Regions from separate parts of the Pantoea sp. AS142 genome, predicted to be linked through region 1. Evidence: predicted binding sites of a transcription regulator. Region 1 holds the regulator's gene; each other region holds the start of a gene.
What was found. Region 1 encodes Fur, which represses iron uptake genes when iron is present. Its sites were predicted from a motif close to ATAATAATGAGAACNACTATCAA; they were not measured.

Region 1 (4,197 bases):
ATGTTGACCGTCTCAGGTTTGCGTCGTCGTGGTTACACCGCCGCTTCTATCCGTGAGTTCTGCCGTCGTATTGGCGTCACTAAGCAGGATAACATCGTGGAAATGGCCTCGCTGGAGTCCTGCATCCGCGATGATCTTAACGAGAATGCACCACGCGCCATGGCAGTTATGGATCCCCTTAAAGTGGTGATCGAAAACCTGCCAGCAGGACATAGCGAAATCATCACCATGCCCAATCATCCGGCCAAAGCGGAGATGGGCACGCGTGAAGTGCCGTTCAGCCGCGAGATCTGGATCGATCGTGCAGATTTCCGTGAAGAAGCGAACAAGCAATATAAGCGTCTGGTGCTGGGCAAAGAAGTACGCCTGCGCAACGCCTATGTGATTCGGGCTGAGCGGGTCGCCAAAGATGAAGCGGGTAATATTACCTGCATCTACTGCACCAGCGATGTAGATACGCTGAGCAAAGATCCTGCCGATGGTCGCAAGGTGAAAGGGGTGATTCACTGGGTTTCTGCGGATCACGCGCAGCCTGCTGAGTTCCGTCTGTACGACCGTCTGTTCAGTGTGCCAAACCCGGCCGCTGCAGAGGACTTCCTGGCGGTAATCAATCCCGCGTCACTGACAATCAAAAATGGTGTTGTTGAACCCAGCCTCCGCGAGGCAGAACCGACCACACCGTTCCAGTTTGAACGTGAAGGTTATTTCTGTGCTGACAGCGTTTACTCTACGCCGTCGCAGCTGGTGTTTAATCGCACCGTCGGTCTTCGTGATACCTGGACTAAAGCTGGCGAATAATTTTTTGAGGCTGGCCTCATAAAATGACAAAAGGGCGATTTATCGCCCTTTTTTGTTGCTCCGATTTTCACCATTGCCGACATTTATTCTGCATTAGGCACAACCGGTCCAATATGGCATTGTGGGAGTAATCTGAGTTTAAAAAAATTAATCAATTTCAGGATGTGAATTGTCACCATTCAGGTAGGCTATGCGCTCTCAGAGGTTGCAAAGCGGGTTGCAGAAGGAAAAAAAATGACCGTCCTCGCTCAGGAAGCCAAACACAGTGTCGTCGTTTTACATCAGCTCATTGAACGTATTTTTAATCAGCCAGTCGGATCAGACGACAGTTTTGAGCTGCTGATGTCCTATTTTCATCCTGAATTCCGCATGGTGACGCCAAAGGGCAAAGAGTACAATTTGAACGATGTCGAAGATCTTTTCCGACAGTTGCAGGGACAGCGGGAAGGCATGCGAATCGCGACCTGTGAACATGTGATCCTCTCTCATCATGAAAAAGAGATCACCGTACAGTATCGTGAAATGCAGATAATGAATGGTAATAACCAGAGCCGAATTTCGCTGGCGATTCTGGATTGCAGTAGCTCAATTCCGCGCTGGCGTTATTTGCAGGAAACGCTGGTCGCCTGACTGACAGCAGAAAAGCAACGAAAAAAACCGGTGAATTCACCGGTTTATTTTCATGACACACCCGTTTTACTGGTCGTGCAGGGTTTCGTCTTCACGACAATCGCCCAACGTACAGTGCCCATACAGATAGAGGCTGTGGTTGGTTAGCTTGATGCCATGGCGTGTCGCGATTTCACGCTGACGGGTTTCGATCGACTCATCGCTGAACTCAATAACCTTGCCGCAATCCAGGCAGATCAGATGATCGTGATGATGCTGCTGCGTCAGTTCGAAGACAGATTTGCCGCCTTCAAAGTTGTGGCGGGTCACAATACCGGCGTCATCAAACTGGTTCAGAACACGGTAAACGGTAGCCAGGCCAATCTCTTCGCCGATGTCGATCAGGCGTTTATACAAATCTTCCGCACTGACGTGATGGCACTCAGGTTCCTGAAGCACTTCCAGAATTTTCAATCTGGGCAGCGTTACTTTCAGGCCAGCCTTCTTTAATGCGGTGTTGTTGTCAGTCATGCGGATTTTGTCCTGTTACTAATATTCACTTTTGTGGCTTGTCGCCTTGAATGTCGATCTATGCTCATTCTCATTTGCGTCTCATTATAGAACCGAAGCGATGAAATGAAAACCAGAGGGCGTGCCTGAATCATCATGGGCTATAGGGATGGGTCACCGGGCCGGGGAAGATTCTGGCAGATGTCTGTTAGTCCATCGCTTAGTCTTGCCGCCTGAGAAATAAGCGGAAGATCGATGCGGGTATTCTACAGATTAAACGGAGAAAGTTAAAAAAATGTGGCTATTATTTCTATAGGAATTTCCATTGCCTCAATGTGAGCTGGCGCTCACATTGGGTCGGGTAGGATCAGGCTTCGATGATCTCTTTCAGCTGCAGTTCATCAAAAATTTGCTTAACCCACAGTTCTACTCGCTGGCTGGTCAGTTCAGGCTGGCGATCTTCGTCAATGGCCAGACCCAGGAAGTGGGTATCATCGGCCAGACCTTTTGAGGCCTCAAAATGGTAGCCTTCAGTCGGCCAGTGTCCCACAATCACGGCGCCGTGCGGCTCGATGATGTCGCGGATAGTGCCCATCGCATCACAGAAGTACTCTGCGTAATCTTCCTGGTCGCCGCAGCCAAACAGCGCAACCAGTTTGCCGTTAAAATCGATCTCTTCCAGCGTCGGGAAAAAGTCATCCCAGTCGCACTGCGCTTCACCGTAGTACCAGGTCGGAATACCCAACAGCAGGATATCAAACGCTTCCAGATCTTCTTTTGTACTTTTCGCGATGTCATGCACTTCTGCAACGTCTTTACCCAGCTGTTTCTGGATCATTTTTGCAATGTTTTCGGTGTTGCCGGTATCGCTGCCAAAGAAGATGCCTACGAGTGCCATGAGTAAAATAACCTCTTAAATCCTGATGATATGATGTGTGCCGCAGCACAATTCAGCGAATAATAGCAGACGAGACAAACCCGCGGAACGGTTAAAGCCTCGACATTTGCTCCTGCGTGCGATTTGCCCGCATTAATCCAGTTTGAGCTGCGCCAGTAGTATCTGTTCAATCAGTTCGCTACGGCTAAGATTGCGCTGTTCTGCCAGCGTATTGAGTGCATCGACGGCTTCACTGTTCATTTTCAGTTCGACACGACGAAGTCCGCGTCCTTTGTCACGTTTCAGTTGATTGCGCTTGTTAATGCGCAGTTGTTCATCACGCGAAAGCGGACTGGTTTTGGGTCGACCAGGACGGCGCTCATCAGCAAAGAGATCGAGCGTCGTGCGGTCAGTCTGTTCTTTTGCCATGGCTTAGTAAAACTGAATGGGGGCGGGCGCCAGACACTCACCGCGCAGATTATAAATTATTGGCCATTGCCGCAGCAAAACTGACCCGCGGCAAAATTTTAGCGCGCCATCATACTTCACGCTTACTCCGGACGCCAATCCTAAACTTTTGCCGCCATCTATTTGCTTTTAAAGCGCAAAGAAGCGTCGGACAGTGCGCAAAACGGCATCGGGTTTCTCTGCATGAACCCAATGTCCTGCGCCACCAATCACATGCGCCTGAGCGGCCGGAAATTGCTGCAGCAAGGCATCACGATAACGGTTATCCAGGTAACTGGAATCGCCGCCGCGAATAAACAGTGCCGGATGATCCCACGCAGGAACCGGCTGCCAGCCAGAAATCGTGGTGTAGTTGTCCCACAGCACCGGTACGTTGAAGCGCCACTCACCCTCCTGAAATGATTTCAGCAGGAACTGGATTACCCCTTCTTCTTCGATCACCGTGCGCATAATGCGGGCCGCCTCGCTGCGAGATGAGACACCCGCATCGGTTACGGCACGAATGCCAGAAAATATCTGGTCATGGCGGCGGGTCTGGTAATCCACCGGGGCGATATCAATCATCACCAGTCGCTCAATGCGTTCCGGCACCAGCGCGCTCATGGTCATGGCGATTTTACCGCCCATCGAGTGACCAATCACTGCGACGCGATCAATGCCATGTGCATCCAGCGTATCGACCATATCCTGCGCCATTACAGCGTAGTTCATCGCGTCAGATTGTGGTGAGAGTCCGTGGTTGCGGACATCGACCTGCATTAGGGGGCCGGCATCTTTCAGCCCGCGCGCCAGCACGCCAAGGTTATCGAGACTGCCAAACAGACCGTGGATGAGCAGGATGGGCAGAGAATCAGCAGGGGATTGTTCAGTTTGCAGACGGGCGTTCAAAATCATAGCAAAGTTCTTAAGTTTGAGACCTGAGCTTAGGTTATCAT
Region 2 (4,197 bases), on a different contig from region 1:
ACTGGGCAACTCAGGCGCAGGTTGGCGATCAATTAATTGTCGGTGGGCCACGCGGTTCGCTGGTGGTGCCGACCGATTACGCATTCCAGCTTTACGTCTGCGACGAAACCGGGCTGCCTGCCTTTGCGCGCCGTCAGCGTGACGCCCGGGCGCAGGCGCTGCATCTCTATGCCTTTACCGATGAAGCGACGGGCCGCGACTATTTATCTGATACTGCTAATCTGACGACAAACTGGCTTGGCAGTGGTCAGATGCAGAAAGCGCAGCTCAGCCAGCTGATTACCCAGCTGGATCAGATCACTATCCCGACGGAAAATTACTTTGTCTGGCTGACCGGCGAAGGGGAGTTTGTTAAAGCGCTGTGTGACTACTTCACGGTGCAGCGCGGCCTGGATAGCGACTTCGTGCGGGCGGTAGCCTATTGGCATCAGAAGTAAGCCGCTCTGGTAATTGAGTTTTGCCAGGCGGCGGACTACCATCAACCCCCTTTCTTCCCCGCAGGGCAGGCCATGAAACAGTACCCGACTTCCACTGCATCTGACGATCAGACTGCGCGCGCAGGCGGTTGCAGCGGACGACGCAAACGACGTGAAAAGAGGCTGGAAGCGAGTGAGGTTCGCCTGCTGATGCTTCATTTCCTGGCGCAGAATGCGGCGCACGGCTATGAGCTGATCAAGTCAGTTGAGGATCTGTCAAAGGGAGAGTATTCGCCCAGTCCGGGGATCATCTACCCCAATCTGACGCTGCTGGAAGAGAGGGAGGCGATTCAGGTTGTGGATGCGCAGGCAACGCGTAAAGCCTACCGCCTGACGGCGGCGGGAGAGGCACTGTTAGCGGATAACCGCGAAACGGTCACCCGTCTGATTACCCGGCTCTCTGCGCTGGCGATTCTGGTCAATAACCGCAGCATTCCGGCTGTTGAGCAGGCGATTCATGGGCTAAAAATCGCTTTGAACTGCCGGCTGTCGCAGGAAGATATCTCTGATGCCGCGCTGCAGACGCTGGTTAAGGTGCTGCACGACGCGGCAGAAAAAATCACCCACAGTGAATAGCGGACTTAGCTGATTTCAGTTTTGTGTTTGTCGATGTGACCCAGCGTACGATCCGGGAAACAGATATCGCGCACACGCTGTTTCAGCGTGGTCGCATCAGGGAAACCCCCATCCCGCTTACGTTCCCACAGCAGATGCCCATCCAGCGTAATCTCAAAAACACCGCCGGTGCCCGGTTTCAGCGTCACCTCCGCCAGATCCTCAGCGAAGGTATGCAGAAGTTCCTGTGCCATCCATGCTGACCGCATCAGCCAGTTGCATTGCATACAGTAGTGAATAACAACCACAGGTTTTTGCGCCATAACTCTATTCCTTTACGTGTTGATAAATGCCAATGCATTCGGGTTAACAATTTGTGCGCTGTGGTTTATATCTAAATGTAAATAATATTGATAATGATTATCAGTTGCATTAAATTCCCGGCGATAATTATTACACCAGCATGATGTTCTGACTTTTCACGGCGTTTATACAGAGCCGTTTTTACGTTGCCAGCAAGCAAGTGAGCGAATACTAACAATTAATCAGGTAATTCGCGCCTATGTCACCACGTTTTCAGAGATTGATGCAACCGCGTCTGACTCAACTGGCGTTGCTCGCCACTTTCATCAATACCACCTGCACGTATGCTGCGGGCAGTGAATCTGCCACGCTAGCCCTCTCTGACCGCTATGGCAGCAGTGCCGAGCCGGTAATGACGGTGACGGCGCCGGAAATCAAAAAAACGGCGGGCAGCAAAACCACGCTTTCTGCCAGCGATCTGCAACAACGTGGCGCCACTGACTTTGGGTCGATCATGCGCTATGAACCGCTGATCAGTGCCACCGGCAGCAGTGGCGGTTCCTCAGCCGGGAAAAGTGGCTTTGATCGGGCAGGGTATACCGGCTACAACATTCGTGGTCTGGAGAGCAACCGCGTCGGTCTGGATGTGGATGGCATTCCATTGCCGCAGGCCACCGGCCGAAGCTATGTGGGACGCGCCGGTCTCGACAGCTTTGGCATTGGCCGCGATTACATCGATCCTTATATGTTTGGCCGTATTGAGATCGAAAAGGGCGCCACAGCAGTGGATCAGCCGAACACCTCGATTGGCGGTAACGTCTCATTCCGTAACAAATCCCCGGACGACTATCTGCATCCCGGCAAGCCCACCTTTTTAGGTTATCAAAGCGACTATGACTCATCCAGTCGCAGCTGGCACAACGGCATGACTGCAGCGGCAGGCGATGACACGCTGCGTGGGATTTTTGTTTATAGTCGCCGCGATGGACAGCAGACCCGTAACAACAGCGATACGCTCGATGCTTATCCGGCCAACTGGCACTCCGACGCCTTTATGACCTCCGGCATCTGGCAGCCCAATGATGCGCACAAGCTCAGCGCAACCGTCGATTACTATCATAAAACTAACCACAGCCATTACGACAGCTGGAGCACTACCGGCAATACCGTATGGGGTCAGGCACAGCAGCAGAGTGATACCCGCCGCTGGGGCATCAGCCTGGCGGATGAATATACCCCTTACAATGACCTGATCGACAGCCTGACGACCCGTATTTACTGGCAGCAAACCCAGGCCCATGATAGTACCCGGATGCCATCAAGCGCCACTGCCAGACAAACGGTTTATTCCGACTACAACAGTGACAGCTATGGTGTTGACACCCGTGCGCTCAAAAACATCGGGCGACATGAACTGAGCGCGGGGCTGAATGCGCGTCTGGTGGACACGGAACGGCCTTTCCGTCAGTCACCCACGCCGAGCGCCTATACCGCCATCATGCAGCCACAGGCTAACAGCCGCAGTTACACCCTGGGCGGTTATCTGCAGGATAGTATCAGCTTCGATGCTGACGGACACCGGGCGGCCATCGTGCCGGGGGTACGTGTGGCCTATCAGAATACCCGACCGCGCGATGTGGCGACGCTGACCACCAACAGCAGCGTGCTCGACGCCAGCGAAGTCTCAGCGCTTTATGGTTCGCCAAACAGCGACACCCAGGTCTTGCCATCGATCGCTTTCGAGTACGATCTGACGCCTGAGCTAATGACTTATCTGCAATATACCCGTGGCGCGCAGTTCCCCAACGACTCCCAGCTTTATGGCTCATGGAACCTTGGTTCCAGCTATGCCGGTACCGCGCAGTACGCGCTGATTGGCAATGCAGACCTGAAAACTGAAACCAGCAACAACATCGAGTGGGGCGTAAAAGGTCAGGTGGCAAGAGGCGTCACGTTTAATGCAGCTGCGTTTTATAACGACTATAAAAACTTCATCGCCTTTACCCGTTACAGCCGGGCGGCGAATCCGGATAAGTTTGTCAATGTACCCAGCAACATCTACACCACCTATCAGGCAGAAAACCGTGACAAAGCCTACATCTATGGGGCTGAAATCAGCAGCAAAGTGAACTTCGGCAGCTGGTTTAGCGAGGTCGCGGGGCTGAGCGCAAATCTGGCCTTTGGCTATACCCAGGGCGCGGCAAAGTCGAGCTACCTCGGTGATCGCTACATCGATCTGGAGAGCGTTGCACCGATGAAAGCCATTGTCGGACTCGCCTGGGACGATGAGGCACGCGGCTACGGAGCCGCCGTCACCGCAACCTTTGTCAAAGGCAAAAAAGCCAGCGCCACGAATCGCAACAGCTTTGCCAACACCGGCAGCAGCCTGAGCGATTCCAGCACCGATTATATGCGGGTGCCAGGATATGGCATGGTGGATATGACCGCTTACTGGCGCGTTACGCACAACGTCAGGCTGAGTGGTGGACTTTATAATATTACCGATCGCAAATACTGGGATTATCTCAGCAGCCGTGAACTGACCAGCGCCACCCAGCAGGAACGCAACGATCAGGCGCTGGCCGTGATGCCAGGCCGCACCTTCCAGTTGGGTGTTAACGTCGACTTTTGATAACCGTCGCCCTGCATCACGCAGGGCATTGCCATGAGAGCCTGAACGATGAATCCGATATACCAGCACTATCTCACCCTTAAGGTTAAACATCCGAAGAAATATGCCCGCGATCTGGCTGCGCTGATCGGTATCAGTGAAGCGGAACTGTGCGAAGCGCGCATCGGCGTTGATGCCGTGGCGCTGAAACATGATTTCCCCGCATTGCTAAACGCGCTGGGGGCAGTTGGC
Region 3 (4,197 bases), 520 kb from region 1:
GCTGCTGTTCCAGACGCCGAGATCGGCCCGCACTGACGCATCAAACAGCGTCACAGACGGCAGGCGAGTGGTGTTTTCATTGTCCGCCCACTGTTTGCCGATATAACGCACGCCCGCGCCCGCACTCAGACCGTAATCAAACTGATAGTGACCCCAGAGTGCAGCCATGCTGTTGGGTGTGACATACGGCGTATGTCCGTCGTTGCCATCCACCGAATCTTTGTAGCGCAGATGATTCAGCGTATAGCTCGCCACGGTGCTCAGGCGTGGGGTTAACTGATTACGCGCTTCCAGTTCGATGCCCTGTGAATGCACTTTGCCCGATGGCGTATAAGTCGCTGTCAGCACGTCGCGGTTTGCCACATCTTTCTGCGTCAGGTCATAGACCGCGACGCTATAGAGATCGCGGGTGCCGACCGGCTGATATTTCACCCCGGCTTCATACTGCTCTGCGGTGGTCGGCTTCAGCAGGTTATTGTTGGGATCGGTGAGCGCAGTCGGGGTAATCGCCTGGCTCCAGCTGACATAAGGCGAGATACCGTTGTCGAAAGCATAGAGCAGCGCTGCGCGACCGCTGATGTGATCATCCTGACGTCGGTCGCTGCCGCTGTTATTGGCGACGATGCGGTCATAACGACCGGAGAGATCCAGATGCCAGCGGTCCAGCTTCATCTCATCCTGCAGATAGAGACCGGTCTGGTAGTAGCGGCGGGTTTTGTCCGCCCAGGTGTAATCAGGCATGTCACCCACCTGCTCGCCAGTCAGGGCATTAAGCTGCGTGGCCGAACCGCCCGCCTTACTGATCTCATTTTTGTAACGATGATACTCAGCACCCAGCGTGACGCGGTGCTCCAGTTCGCCGGTACTGAACTCCGCCTGTAAACGGTTATCGGTGGACCACGCGGAGAGTGACGAATGTTCGCCAGAGTAGTAGCGGTTCATCAGATCGGGATTCGCGCTGTCCCAGCCAATCTGATAGACCTGATCGAGATCGACATTCGAGTGGCTGTAGCTGCCGGTGGAGGAGAATGACCAGACGTCATTAAAACGGTGGGCGAAATCGAAGCTGTAGATCTGCTCATGGCGCTTGAACTGATCGAGGTCGCTGTTGCCCTCATAAAAGCCGTTGCTCAGCTTGTAGCCGTTGTGCTCGGTGATGCTGCCGTCACCCGGTACTGAACCGTGATAGCCGCCAGACGGATCTTTCTGCAGATAGGCTTTCAGGATCAGGTGGGTATCTTCATCCGGTTGCCACATCAGTTGCGGCATCAGCGCATATTTCTCTTCGCGGGTGTGATCGTACTGAGTATCGCTGTGGCGGGACACGCCGGTCAGGCGAAACGCCCACTGGTCGTTAATGGCATTGGTGTAGTCAAACATCGTACCGGTGGTGCCGTTGCTTCCCGCCTGCAACTGAATGTGACCCTCTTCCGCGAACTGAGGGCGTTTAGTCACCATGTTGACCAGCCCGCCCGGCACCGTCTGACCATAGAGCGCAGAAGAGGGGCCCTTGATCACGTCAATGCGTTCAAGGAACGCATTATCGACCTGCAATGCGTTGAAACTGCCGCCGTCACTCATCAGCCGCATGCCGTCAAGGAAGGTATTATCGACATCGCCGCCGTGGAAGCCGCGCAGCGCAATGGTGTCGTAACGGGTGGCGGCACCGCCAAAGTTGGTGAAAACGCCAGAGCTATAGCCCAGCGCCTGATTCAGGGTCAGCGCGCCCTGATCCTGCATCTGCTGGCGGGTGACCACGGAGATCGACTGCGGCGTGGTGATCAGCGGACGATCGCTTTTGGTTGCACCCTGGCTGGTGGTCGCCAGATAGCCCTGGGTTGGCGAGGTCGAATCCTCCTGCGGTTGCGCAGTGACGACCATATCGGCAGCAAAACTCACAGCAGGCGCGGTTAGCGCCAGGGTGCAGAGGGGGACATAACCTTTTAGCGACAATGACAGTTTCATCAAAATTCCTTTATTGGCAAAGGTTCAGGCAGGTGAAAAAATTTTTGATAGGCAATCTCATTATCATAATGAGAATTATTACCTTTTGTAAATTCGTTGTAATTTTGCCTGTTGATGAAAGAAGGTCAAGTAAATTTCGCTGAAATGAGGTCTGGACACCCCCGGCGAGGCCAGAGGTATCCAGAGAGGTTCAGGGTTGAGAGGCAGACGCCTGCGGAATATCGTGGGCGCTGTTACAGGTTTTATCTTTCGGGCAATACTTATCCAGCAGTTTCAGCGTAACGCCGTTAGTCCAGCCGAAGCCATCCTGCAGCGGATATTCGCCACCACCACCGCCACCGAGATTTTTGCCGTCAACGACATACTTCTCCACCAGCTTATGCTCACGGTCATAGGTGTTCTGAACGTTTTGCAGGAAGCGTAATCCCACCTCTTTCGCCAGTTTCGGCTGGTTGTAATGTTCCAGACCTTCAACGGCGACCCACTGCAGCGGCGCCCAGCCATTAGGGGCATCCCACTGCTGGCCGTTGTTCACGGTGGTGGTGACCAGACCGCCTGGTTTAAGCAGCTGTTTCTCTACCGCGCTGGCGGTGCTTTCAGCCTGCTTATCACTGGCGACCTGCAGATAGAGCGGGAACAGCGCGGCAGCCGTCAGCTGCGGATGCACCTGCTTTGTCTGCCAGTCATAGTCAGCGTACCAGTTCTGTTTGCTGTCCCACAGATAACGGTTGATCGCCGCCTGGCGCTTCTCCGCGCGATCGGCAAACTGCTTCGCCAGATCGTTCTGCTTGTTGATCTGGTAGCCTTTCGACAGGGTCTGCTCCAGATGGAACAGCAGGCTGTTGAGGTCAACCGGCGCAAGCTGTGTGGTACGGATCGTCGACAGGTTATGCGCATCAGTAAACCAGCGCGAACTGAAGTCCCAGCCCGACGCCGCACCGGAACGCAGCTCGCGATAGAGTTCAGCTTTATTACGCTGCGGCGCTTTCTGGGCGGTGGCAATGTCATCCATCCAGGATTCGGTGCGTGGCACGCCGCGCGCATCCCAGTAGCGGTTGAGCAGCGTGCCGTCCGCCAGTTTAATCACCCGCTTATTGGCTGCGCCTGCCGCGACTTTATCGCTGTCAGCCATCCAGTAGTCATACTCTTTCTGCAACTGCGGCAGATAGCGGGTATAGGCTTTACCGTCATCGTGGGTCGCCAGAAGATCAACCATCAGGCTAAAGAACGGCGGCTGTGAACGGCTCAGGTAGTAGCTGCGGTTGCCGTTAGGGATGTGTCCATAACGGTCGAGCAGCGAGGCGAAGTTGTCCGTCATATCCTGCACCTTATCCCAGTGCCCGCTTTCGGCCAGCCCCAGCATGGTGAAGTAGCTGTCCCAGTAATAGACTTCACGAAAGCGCCCGCCTGGCACCACATAGGGTTTTGGCAGCGGCAGCAGCGAATCATACTGACCGGCGCTGCTGGTGGTGCGCGTCAGTACCGGCCACAGACCATCAATGTGGTCACGCAGGTTTTGTCCGGCTGGCGGTACATATTTGTCGCCAGCAGCGGGCAGCGTGAAATTGGCATCAACAAAACGCTTAAGATCGAAATTGCGCTGTTTCTTCTGCATCTGCCAGTCGGCAAGAATCGAGGCGGGATCGAATTTCGGCACCGCATCAGCAAAGGTCTTTTGATCGGGATAGAACTTCGCCTGCTGCACGGCATTAAACAGCGGTCCTAAACGAACGTCAGGTGGCTGCGGCTGATTATTCAGCATGCGGCTGTTGTCGTCGGCCTGGGTGGTGAAGACGGGAACGCTCAGCAGCAACGTGAGCAGAAAGGGCGCATAACGCTGACGCCGTTCGGCGGCGTTTACCTCAATTTTTGTCATCGGTTTTTCTCCTTGTCCGAAACGCGGCCGCGTGTAACGCATTGACCACAGGACCAACTTTAGACCTTATCTGACCACTTCACCCTGAAGCGAGCCGGAAATGTGAAGCCACGGGAATTATTTTTATGGCAAAAACCGCTTTTTTGCGCCGGTTTTTTCTTGCTCTCACCCCGCTTTTCCCCGACGCTGAAAGAAAAAAGGAGAGCAGGATGGAGATCATCTGGTATCACCCGTCGCAGTCTGCAACGGCCTGGATTAATGGTTTACAACAGCGCCTGCCCCAGGCGCGGGTGCGTGCCTGGCAGCCAGGCGACGATGGCCCGGCTGATTACGCGCTGGTTCGTTCACCGCCTGCA
Region 4 (4,197 bases), on a different contig from region 1:
CGCCACGCCCAGGGTGGCGTAGCCTGGCACCACCGCAATGGTCAGGGTGCCAATTGCCATTAAGCCCAGCGTCAGCAACAATCCTTTGCGACGACCATGATGGTCAATGTAGGCACCCAGGATAATGGCCCCTAGCGGGCGCATCAGGAATCCGGCACCAAAGGTCATCAGGGTCAGCATCAGGGAGGCAAACGGGTCGTCACCGGGGAAGAAGGTTTTAGCAATGGCGGTGGCGTAGTAGCCAAATACCATAAAATCGTACATCTCCAGGAAGTTACCACTGGTGACGTTAAAGATGGTTCGGGCGGCACTTTTCGGCGGCTTTTGTAAAGACGGGGCGTGGCTCATAACGGCTTCCTGTTGTTTTTTAGCCGTTTTAGCCTGCCTGAGGCGGGAATAATGTGATCTGGCTCACCATTGCTCTTTACAAAACTATGTACATAAGTAACAACTAATTAACAAACCGTGTCAGGTAGCATAAGTGGTTGGCCTGCTACTGATTTGCCTGATTTTGTGTGGTCGCAGAGCGGCCATAAAAAAAGGCGACTGAAGTAGTCGCCTTTTTCGGGTGCTGGATAACCCGCTATTTCTTCACGGTTTCCATGCCCATCAGACCAATTTTCAGATAGCCCGCCGTGCGCAGCTTATCCATGACGTTCATCAGTGTTTCATAATCCACCGACTTATCCGCCTGGAAGAAAATCGTCGTCTCTTTGTTGCCCTGCGTCTGGCTGGTTAACACGTTAACCAGCGAATCCGGCGTCACCTGATCGTTTCCGACGTAAAGCTGCTTATCCGCTTTAATCGACAGGTAAACCGGTTTTTCCGGACGCGGCTGAGGGGCGCTGGTTGAAGCGGGCAGATTGACGCGCACGTCGACCGTGGCCAGTGGCGCGGCCACCATAAAGATGATCAGCAGAACCAGCATGACGTCGATAAACGGCGTCACGTTAATCTCATGCATTTCACCATCGGTTTCCAGATCGTCGTTTAATCGCATTGCCATAAGAACTTACCCTAAGCGCAGTTTCTGGGCGGTCGCAGGACGCGGAACATCAGTGGCGACAGTGCCCAGGTCGATATCACGACTCTGCAGCAGCATCACCTGAGCGGCGACATCACCCAGTGAGGCTTTGTAGTTGGCGATCATGCGGGCGAAGACGTTGTAGATCACCACCGCCGGTATTGCAGCAACCAGACCAACCGCGGTCGCCAGCAGCGCTTCAGCGATACCCGGTGCCACGACCGCAAGGTTGGTGGTCTGGGTTTTGGCGATGCCGATAAAGCTGTTCATGATGCCCCATACGGTGCCGAACAGGCCGATAAATGGCGCAACCGAACCGATGGTTGCCAGGAAGCCATTGCCCCGGCCTGCATGGCGGCTGAACGCAGCGACGCGGCGCTCAAGACGGAAACTGGTGCGATCTTTAATCCCGTTGGTATCTTCCACACCAGCCGACAGTTCAAGTTCATTCTGCGCATCATTCAGCAGCACTGTACTGTGGCTCTGGCCGGTGAACGACTGGGCAATGCGGGCGGCGTCATTCAGATTGCGGGCTTCGCCCAGTGCCAGTTGCTCGCGCTTCAGGCGGCGCTTAGCGGCGCTAAGTTCGGCATATTTGCTAAAGAAGATCGCCCAGGTCACCACTGAGGCCAATAACAGGCCAATCATGACCACCTTTACCACGATATCGGCATGTTGATACATGCCCCAAACGGAGAGGTCCGTTTGCATCAAATCACTGGCTACCACGCTGCTTCTCCAACTTCTGATTCAGGGATGCGAGACAAGCGCGAATAATAGCAAAACGGCGGCGAATTGATAGTAGTTCTCATTAGTATTTACAAAGAAGATCGCCGCCATTTACCCGCAATTGACCAGGCCGAAACACTTTTAGCAAGGGGATTTCGACACTATGAAGTTGCATTAAATTCTCTTTAAACACCGCTTCAACATAAGGCAGCATACATTCAATCCACATTGCTGCATGTTACTGGTGCGCGTTTTCACTATCCTGGCTCCCCACGCCCCTCTGCGGTCAGCCCGCGACCCACGCAACTCGGTTCTCTTCATTGGCGACCGGCGGTATGTTGACCCTCTCCTCACTATTTGCCGCCGGTATATTTCCTGGCAAGCAGCCGATCGCGACCGCATCAGGGGGCGATCCGGTTCACTTCAGCATGATTAGGCTGACTAACCTGAGTATCGGACTGATGATGCCGCCGGTTGGCACCGTGCTGTTTATTGCCAGCGCAGTGAGTAAACAGAAGATTAAGCAGGTGGTCGGGACAATGCTTCTGTTCTACGGCATGCTGATTGTGGTGCTGATGCTGATTACCTCTATTCCCGCCATTTTACTCGGGTTGCCGCGCCTGACGGGCGTGATGTAGCACAATGAAAATCGGCCCGTGCGCGAGGCCGTTTTTTATCCTGCGGCGCACGCTGATAATCACCATTGAGTCTCAATCCTACTGGTCGTTTCGTGGTAACGTAGGGGGCTTAGTCAGAAGCAGCGAAGGCAACTCATGACCACCAGAAAAATTGATACCACGCTCGTCAGTGCAGGACGCAGCAAGCGTTATACCCAGGGCTCGGTGAACAGCGTAATTCAACGAGCCTCCTCGCTGGTTTTTAACACGGTCGCGGAGAAAAAACGCGCCACTGCCGGTCGGGCAAAAGGCGAACTCTTTTATGGCCGTCGTGGCACCCTGACGCATTTTGCACTGCAGGATGCAATGACAGAACTGGAAGGTGGCGCGGGCTGTGTGCTCTACGCCTGCGGCGCAGCGGCTGTGGCTAACGCGATTCTGGCGTTTGTCGAAGCGGGTGACCACGTGCTGATGAGCGGTGCGGTCTATGAACCGACACAGGACTTCTGCACTAAAATTCTGGCTAAGCTGCAGGTGACGACCGGCTGGTTCGATCACTGCATCGGCAGTGAAATTGGCGCACTGGTGCAGCACAATACCCGGGTAGTGTTCCTGGAATCTCCCGCCTCAATCACCATGGAAGTCCAGGATATTCCGGCGATTGTGGCAGCGGTGCGTGCTAAAGCACCCGAGGCGATCATCATGATCGACAACACCTGGGCGGCCGGTATTTTATTTGATGCGCTGGCGCACGGTATCGATATTTCGATTCAGGCTGGCACCAAATACCTGATTGGTCACAGCGATGCGATGATCGGCACCGCGGTCGCTAATGCGCGCTGCATCGATCAGCTGCGCGAGAACTCTTATCTCATGGGCCAGATGGTCGATGCCGATACCGCCTATATGGCGAGCCGGGGTCTGCGCACGCTGGGCACCCGTCTGCGTCAGCATGAAGAGAGCGCGATTCAGGTGGCAGAGTGGCTGGCAGCGCGTCCCGACGTGGCGCGGGTTAATCACCCGGCGCTGGCACAAAGCAAAGGCCATCAGTTCTGGCAGCGCGATTTTAACGGCAGCAGCGGCCTGTTCTCTTTTATCCTGCAGGAAAAATTGAGTGCGGACCAGCTGGCGGAATATCTCGATCACTTCCATCATTTCAGCATGGCTTACTCCTGGGGCGGCTTTGAATCGCTGATCCTGGCGAATCAGCCGGAAGAGCTGGCAGAGATTCGTCCGGCGGGCGGAGTGGATTTCACCGGCACGCTGGTGCGCCTGCATATTGGTCTGGAGCATGTTGATGACCTGCTGGCTGATCTGGAGGCCGGTTTTTCGCGCCTGACGCGCTAAATCCGCTAAACAGCCGGTAAACCGGGTAGCGCCTGCCCGCAGTGTTGGCCGGACAACGGCATAGTTATTGTTAAAATTTATCCCGCATCGTTCAGGTTGTCAGTGAGATCACTGCGCTATCTGAACGCAGACGGATTGTTCCTTGTGACGTGATGGAATCGCTAATGGGTGTTTTACACGAGATTGTCCAGGCGCTCTGGCATCAGGATTTTGCCGCGCTGGCAAATCCGGACGTGGTATGGGTGGTGTACGGCGTGATGTTCCTGACGCTGTTTCTGGAAAATGGTCTGTTACCCGCCTCTTTCCTGCCGGGCGACAGCCTGCTGCTACTGGCAGGGGCGATGGTGGCTAAAGGGGTAATGGATTTTGTGCCAACGATGGTGATCCTCACGACTGCCGCCAGCCTCGGCTGCTGGCTGAGCTATCTGCAGGGTCGCTGGCTGGGCAATACCCGCCTGGTGAAGAGCTGGCTGATGCATC

Region 2: WFO64_RS11555 (TonB-dependent receptor domain-containing protein) is a predicted target of Fur. The motif match lies at 1,436-1,458, and genes of this name have one in related genera.
Region 3: WFO64_RS04065 (TonB-dependent siderophore receptor) is a predicted target of Fur. The motif match lies at 2,010-2,032, and genes of this name have one in related genera.
Region 4: exbB (tol-pal system-associated acyl-CoA thioesterase) is a predicted target of Fur. The motif match lies at 1,820-1,842, and genes of this name have one in related genera.

Annotation. Positions count from the first base shown of each region.
Region 1 covers NZ_JBBCMO010000001.1:277,232-281,428, forward strand. The annotation lists gene glnS (glutamine--tRNA ligase) at 1-798, shown strand, start outside; gene WFO64_RS01430 (hypothetical protein) at 1,033-1,428, shown strand; gene fur (ferric iron uptake transcriptional regulator) at 1,495-1,938, opposite strand; gene fldA (flavodoxin FldA) at 2,285-2,815, opposite strand; gene ybfE (LexA regulated protein) at 2,948-3,223, opposite strand; gene ybfF (esterase) at 3,392-4,156, opposite strand.
Region 2 covers NZ_JBBCMO010000005.1:126,830-131,026, forward strand. The annotation lists gene WFO64_RS11540 (siderophore-interacting protein) at 1-437, shown strand, start outside; gene WFO64_RS11545 (PadR family transcriptional regulator) at 510-1,052, shown strand; gene WFO64_RS11550 (SelT/SelW/SelH family protein) at 1,058-1,354, opposite strand; gene WFO64_RS11555 (TonB-dependent receptor domain-containing protein) at 1,594-3,966, shown strand; gene WFO64_RS11560 (hemin-degrading factor) at 4,015-4,197, shown strand, end outside.
Region 3 covers NZ_JBBCMO010000001.1:800,745-804,941, forward strand. The annotation lists gene WFO64_RS04065 (TonB-dependent siderophore receptor) at 1-1,965, opposite strand, end outside; gene treA (alpha,alpha-trehalase TreA) at 2,156-3,841, opposite strand; gene ghrA (glyoxylate/hydroxypyruvate reductase GhrA) at 4,051-4,197, shown strand, end outside.
Region 4 covers NZ_JBBCMO010000005.1:71,627-75,823, reverse strand. The annotation lists gene WFO64_RS11310 (MFS transporter) at 1-348, opposite strand, end outside; gene exbD (TonB system transport protein ExbD) at 584-1,006, opposite strand; gene exbB (tol-pal system-associated acyl-CoA thioesterase) at 1,013-1,735, opposite strand; partial or broken gene WFO64_RS11295 (TRAP transporter large permease subunit) at 2,140-2,391, shown strand; gene metC (cystathionine beta-lyase) at 2,527-3,717, shown strand; gene WFO64_RS11285 (DedA family protein) at 3,882-4,197, shown strand, end outside.